DNA from 2 places in the Rhodococcus sp. B50 genome. Region 2 is predicted to be linked to the other one. Evidence: riboswitches for the same ligand, from Rfam matches in the RefSeq annotation. Region 2 holds a riboswitch; the other holds the start of a gene.
The links. A riboswitch is a leader RNA that binds a small molecule or an ion and turns the genes downstream of it on or off. The one in region 2 is predicted to bind cobalamin.

Region 1 (3,389 bases), on a different contig from region 2:
GCGGTCTGCGCCCGAAAAGAGCGTGGATGCCTCGGAGACACCCGAGGAGCAGTGCGCGCGGATGCAGGCCGAGATCGAGCAGATCCGGGCCCGCAACCAGGCTTTGGTCGCGGAGAACGACAAGCTCAGCGAGGAACGAGACATCCTGCGCAAGGCCACGAAATATTTCGCGGCAGAGACGAACTGGTGATCCGCTTCCGGTTCGTTGACGACCACCGGGACACCCATGAGGTGAAGCGGATGTGCACGGTGCTCGGCATCCACCGGTCGAGCTACTACAAGTGGCGAGCCGGAAAGGCGGCTCGGCTTGCCCGCCAGCAGGCCGATGCGGCGCTAGTCGACCGAATACGTGCCCACCACCAGGAATGGGACCACACCCTCGGTTACCGGCGGATGACCGCCGAACTGGCCGATGATGACCAGGTGCCGGGCACGGTCAATCACAAGCGGGTGGCCAGGTTGATGCGACAGAACAACATCGTCGGTGTGCATCTGCGTAAACCGAAGAACACGACGATCAAGGATCCTGGGGCACAGGTCTTCGAAGACCTGGTCAACCGTGATTTCACCGCCGACGAGCCTGGACGAGTATTCGTCGGTGACATCACTTACCTTCCCCACAGCGGCACCGGTGAGTTCCTCTACCTGGCGACCGTGATCGACGTGTGTTCCAAACGGCTCGTCGGCTGGTCGATCGCAGGTCACATGCGTACCGAGCTCGTGGAGAACGCGCTCGACAATGCGGCCGCGGCACGAGGGTCGCTGGAAGGAGCGATTTTCCACTCGGATCACGGACGTCAATTCACCTCCTCGGACTACCAGGCGACATGTCGCCGGCACGGCGTGCGGCAATCGATGGGCCAAATCGGGTCGAGCGCCGACAACGCGATGGCCGAGTCCTTCAATGCGTCGTTGAAGCGGGAGACGCTTCAGGGCGCGAAACGCTGGTTCGACGAAGCGCAATCCCGCACCGAGGTTTTCCGCTGGATCACTCGATACAACACACGCCGACGGCACTCATCACTGGGGAACCGATCACCACTTGACTTCGAGGTCGACCATGGGGCTACCCTCGATCAGGCCGCTTGACGTACACAACCCCGTGTCCACTCTTCAGGGGCCACGCCCACGCTCGGGTAGGCTTCCACACGGCCGGTTCGGCACCGCCCCGTCCCGCGCCTATCGGCTGGGGTGATGCCGACGCAAGAGGGAATCCGGTGAGAACCCGGAACTGTCCCGCAACGGTGAGAGACCTCGGCGCACGTATGCGCAGTCGCCGAGCAGGTTTCGAGTCCGATACCTACCGGCCCAGGAGTGCGCCAGTCCTCCTGCCTACACGGCCGAGGAGCCTTCATACGATGACTATCCGTACTTTCCGTCCACGCCTGCCCCGCCACAGATGGCGGTGACGTCGGCAACGTTCGGGCTGGTAGCGACCGCCGCCTGTTCGGCCCCGGAGCAGCCGGATGAGGATTATTCGGAACGGACGATCCCGGTCGTCGATGATGCGGGTCGGACCGTGGAATTCGACGGACCGATCGAGTCTGCCGTGGTGGCCAACCACTCCAACAGCGAGCTGATCCCGGCGCTGAACGATGTCGACACGGTCGTTGCTGCGCGCACCGGCACGGCCCAGGACCGGGTCGCCCGAGGTAGAAAGACTGACACATGACCGATCTGCACACCATGCTGGAGAAGATCGATGCACTCGGGCCCCCATTTCGCATCGGCACCCGGTCCGCGGCGAACACCGTCTCCGACGACGCTGCTGAGGTCGACTGGTTCGCCGCCGCCGAACTGTGCGACCCGACGTCCGGGCAGACACAGAGGATGATCGAACTACATGCCCGGCACCGGCAGATGCCGGTGGCACGGCACGTCGGTTCGCTGGTCTTCCAGCGTTACTGCCACCGTGTCTGCGGCGTCGCGACGGCGGCATGGGTGCTGTACGGGGTTGCGCTCGACCTTCGCGCCCCGAGTGTCCGCGTGCGCTTTGTCGCCGGCACACCCGATCTGCTGGTGCTCGACGCACCGAAAGCGCGGACAGACGCCACACCCGAACACCTCCTCGAAACGACCGTCGACGGGCACCTGACACCCCTGGCGCAGAATGTGCGCGCCGAGACAGGCCCCGGGATGGGCAACCTTCTGGGCAACATCGCCGCGGGATTCGCCGGTGCCTTCCGAACACTCGCGCGCCGGTCCGACCTGAATCTGGATGCGCACACGCTGCGTGAGCACGCCCAGGAACTGCTCTCGGCTCGCCCGGAGCTGCGCCGCAGCGGTGACTTCCGGATCCTCACCGGGCCCTGTGGCCCCCGTCTGCAGTACGACCGCAGGACCTGCTGCCACTGGTACGCCGCCCCCGACGGACGCTACTGCTCCTGGTGTTCTCGACTCACTCAGGAAGAACGGACGAAACGGTTCCAGGACGCGATGGCCGAAGAATGACACGCGGCGCAGCACCCCGAACAGCTGAGGGTCGACGGGCTACCGAACCGACGACCGCTGCTTCGATGTCGCAGCTGCCGGCTGACTCTCGGACGTGCTCAGCCTCGTGAAGGCGAAACAGTGGGCGGAAATCGTGCCGGTCGGTCCATCACGGTGACTCGGATGAGATTGCCGTCGGGAAGCGCGACCACAAATGTGCGGCCGGAAGGTAACCTCAATCTTTCGTGAGTCCCGCGTGCCGGCCTGACCAGTTCGGATTCGATGGTGGAGGCGGTGGATCCGGTGTGCATCCACGCTTGGTCGCCCGACACGGTCGGGTGACGTCGGGGTCCACGGCCCCGAACTGAGTGTCCTTTCGACTCGATAAATGAAGATTCGTGCAGGTCACACAGGTGCAGGTAGCGCGGTGAGCCGGTTCAGGCCGGCCACGAGAACATCGACACCGGGAGCCGTCGCGGCCAGCCGCAGCCGAACCTGACGGGCATGGCGGGCGATCTTCCCGGCGATCGACAGCACCCGCAGCCGCAGCCGTTTCGGCTCCCACCGCCGCGCCGGGACCTCGGTGAATGCCAGCATCTGCATCCACGCGGTCAACTCGCATGCCAGTTGCACGAGCGCGAGCCAGATCCGGTTCTGATCGAACCCGTGCAGCGGAAGATTCTGCAGCCCGGTTGCTTTCGCTGTCCGGATCCGGTCCTCGCACCGAGCCCGACGGCGGTGCCGCAACTCCAGATCGGGGAGTTGCCCGCGGCGGGTGTTGGTCACGAACGCCGTCAACCGCAGGCCGTCACGGTCGGTGAACCGCAACTGCGCACCCGGATGCGGTCTCTCCTTCCTGACGATCACGCGCATGCCGGTCGGCCACGTCGACAGGTCGAGCAGCCCGGTGATCTCGGTGACCCAGGCCCCGTCCCGGACCTGCCCGTCCGAGTCGTAAG
Region 2 (3,389 bases):
GTGCAGGACGAGACTCGCCCGGAGCCCGGCGACCCGCGCGAGCGCCTCGGTGTCGGGCATCGCCGTCGACCGGGCCTGGGTCCGGGTCAGCACGACCGTCTGTACGAGTTCGGGGACGGTCAGTTCGGTACCGAGCGCCGCGGCCGCCGCAGCGTAGGCCGGAACACCGGGCGTGACGTCCCAGGGCACACCCGCGGCGTCCAGTCGTCGCGTCTGTTCGGTGAGCGCGGAGTACAGCGACGGGTCGCCGGAGCACAGCCGCACTGCATCGGACCCGCGCCGGTGTGCGTCGACGAGGTGGGCGGTGATCTCGTCGAGGTCCAGATGTTGCGTGTCGATCAGTTCGGCGTCGTCACGGCAGTGCGAGAGGGTCTCGGCATCGAGATAGGTACCGGCGTACAGAACGACCGGAACCTCGCGGAGCAGGTTCACCGCTCGCAGCGTGAGCAGGTCGGCCGCTCCCGGCCCGGATCCGACGAAATGGACGGTCATCGTTCACCTTTCACTGCACTCCATTGCACCACGGGTCGTTGCGCGCGCCATCCGGTGAACGTTCCGATCGGATCGGCGTGTTCGACGGACAGGCGCACGAGTTCACCACCGTGCACCTTCCACCACTGCACCAGGACGGCCTCGGTCTCCAGGGTCACCGCGTGCGCGACGAGCCGTCCGCCGGGAGCCAGTGCGTCCCAGCATGTGTCGAGCACACCCTCACGGCTTCCTCCCCCACCGACGAAGATCGCGTCGGGTGCTTCGAGACCGGTGAGCACAGCGGGGGCGGGTCCGCGGACGACGCGCACGGTGGACGGAACGCCCAACGCGGCGGCATTGCGTTCGATCGCGTCGGCACGACCGGCGTTGCTCTCCACCGAGATCGTGCGGCAACGGGGATCGATGCGCGCCCATTCGATTCCGACGGAACCGGCGCCGGCACCGACATCCCACAGCAGCTCCCCCGGACGCGGCGCGAGGGCACACACCGCGGCGAGACGCACGGTCCGCTTGCTGAGCTGGCCGTCGTGTTCGAACAGCTCGTCGTCGAGACCGGGCACTGCCGACAATCCTGCGGAACCGTCGACGTCGATACACAGCAGACTCAACGACGGAACCGGAACATCCACGAGATCAGCGGCGGTCGAATCGATTCGCGATTCGTCCACGGCACCGAGATTCGACAGCACCGAGACACGGGAGTTGCCGAACCCGCCGTCGGCCAGCAGCGCCGCGACGTCCGGCACCCGCGCTCCGTCGACGAGGACGACGAGTCGCCGGCCGCGGGTGAGAAATCTTCGCAGTGAGTCGATCTCGCGTCCCACCACGGTGACCGTCTCGCATTCCTCCGAGGACCAGCCCATGCGGGTGCGGGCGAGCGCCACCGAGGACACTGCGGGGATCACCCGGACGGCGTCGCGGCCCAGTCGGCGGATCAGGGTGGTACCGATCCCGGAGACCAGCGGATCGCCCGACGCGAGGGCGACGACATCCCTCCCTGCGTGCCTCTCGAGGAGATCGTCGAGGCCCGGCAGCAACGGCGACGGCCACTCCTCGCGCATCGCACGGCCGGCGGGCACCAGGTCGAGGTGCCGCCGGCCGCCGAGCAGAACGTCGGCGGCGAGTATTCGTTCCCGGACGCCCGACGGCACACCCGGCCACCCGTCCGCCCCGATACCGACGACGGTGATGCGTGAACCCATGGCGGTGAACCCTAGCCCACGGGTTGGGGTTAGACTCGGCCGCAGCAAGGCAATCGAAGGTGCCCCTCACGGGGATAATCGGGAAGCCGGTGAGAATCCGGCACAGGCCCGCTGCGGTGACCCGGGAGTCGTCGATCATGCGCATACGCGCAGCCACTGGACCACACGGTCCGGGAAGGTGATCGCACGGCGTCCGACCGGGAAGTCCGAATACCGGCCTTCGAACAGCTTGCCCCGGAGAACATCCCAGCGGGAGCCTGTGGAGGTTGGAGTGCACGTGTATCCGTTCGGTGCGGTGGTCGGTTCCGACGACCTCGCGCTGGCCCTGACCCTGTGTGCGGTGTCGCCGTCGATAGGCGGTGTGCTGGTACGCGGCGAGAAGGGCACCGCGAAATCGACGACGGTGCGTGCCCACGCCGCACTGTTGCCGCAGGTCACCGTCGTGGAGGGGTGCCGATTCTCGTGCGATCCGACCGCACCCGATCCGTCCTGTCCGGACGGACCTCATCCTGCCGGTGCGGCCGCGCATATCCGGCCGGTGCGGCTCGTGGAACTACCCGTCGGTGCGGCGGAGGATCGCGTCACCGGGTCGCTGCATCTCGGCAAGGCATTGTCCGAACGCAGGGCCGAATACGAACCCGGTCTCCTGGCCCTCGCCAATCGGGGCGTGTTGTACGTCGACGAGGTCAACCTCCTGCACGACCACCTCGTGGACCTGCTGCTCGACGCCGCCGCGATGGGCCGTTCCACCGTCGAACGTGACGGTGTGTCCGTCGAACACGCTTCCCGGTTCGTGCTGGTCGGAACGATGAATCCCGAAGAAGGCGAACTGCGGCCGCAACTCCTCGACCGCTTCGGACTCGCCGTCGACGTGGCCGCGCCCCGCGACCCGCAGGTGCGTGCCGAGATCGTGCGGCGACGGATGGCCTTCGACGCCGATCCCGCCGGGTTCGCCGCCCGGTGGGCGGATCGGGACGCCGAATGGTCGCGGGGCATCGTCGCCGCGCGCGAACTCGTCCCGCAGGTCGTGCTGAGCGACGACGCACTGGTCTCGATCGCCGAGGTGTGTGCGGCCTTCGACGTGGACGGCATGCGCGCAGACCTCGTCACTGCTCGCACCGCGATCGCACACGCGGCGTGGCACGGGCGCACCGAAGTGACACGCGAGGACATCGCGGCAGCGGCGCGACTGGCACTGCCGCATCGGCGGCGGCGCAATCCCTTCGATGCACCCACGAGCAGCGACGATCTACTCGACGAATTGCTGGGTGGGGACGACACCGACCCGGATCCCGATCCCGATCCCGGCCCCGACGATCCCGGCGGCGGGAGCGCACCGGAGGAGACTGCGGGCGATGTGCCCTCCGACTCGGCCGGCCGGTCGTCCTCCACGCTGTCGTCGGCATCGGATCCGTATCGCACCAGGGTGTTCTCCGTCGACCGGGTCGGACGCGGCGCGGCCGGTCGCCGGTCGCGGGCGGTCACCACGATCGGCCGCACCGTGGGCAGCCGTCGCGGCGATTCCGGTCCCGTCCATCTGCCTGCGACGATTCGCGCCACGGCGTTCGCCGGCGAGGACGACCGGCAGGTGCGCCGCAAGATCGTCGAGGGCCGCGAGGCCAATCTGGTGCTGCTGTGCGTCGACGCCTCCGGATCGATGGCGGCACGCAATCGGATGGTCCAGGTCAAGACCGC

Region 1: it holds a riboswitch for cobalamin, as region 2 does, so the genes downstream of both, GON09_RS24865 (hypothetical protein) here and GON09_RS22675 (VWA domain-containing protein) in region 2, are expected to answer to the same signal.

What each region holds. Positions count from the first base shown of each region.
Region 1 is NZ_WPAG02000003.1:80,598-83,986, reverse strand. Features, by position in the region: one part of gene GON09_RS24870 (IS3 family transposase) at 1-170, shown strand, start outside; one part of gene GON09_RS24870 (IS3 family transposase) at 170-1,089, shown strand; cobalamin riboswitch at 1,142-1,322, shown strand; gene GON09_RS24865 (hypothetical protein) at 1,400-1,672, shown strand; gene GON09_RS24860 (hypothetical protein) at 1,669-2,451, shown strand; gene GON09_RS24855 (IS1380 family transposase) at 2,836-3,389, opposite strand, start outside.
Region 2 is NZ_WPAG02000002.1:4,873,415-4,876,803, reverse strand. Features, by position in the region: gene GON09_RS22685 (cobalt-precorrin-4/precorrin-4 C(11)-methyltransferase) at 1-492, opposite strand, end outside; gene cbiE (precorrin-6y C5,15-methyltransferase (decarboxylating) subunit CbiE) at 489-1,694, opposite strand; cobalamin riboswitch at 1,735-1,930, shown strand; gene GON09_RS22675 (VWA domain-containing protein) at 1,966-3,389, shown strand, end outside.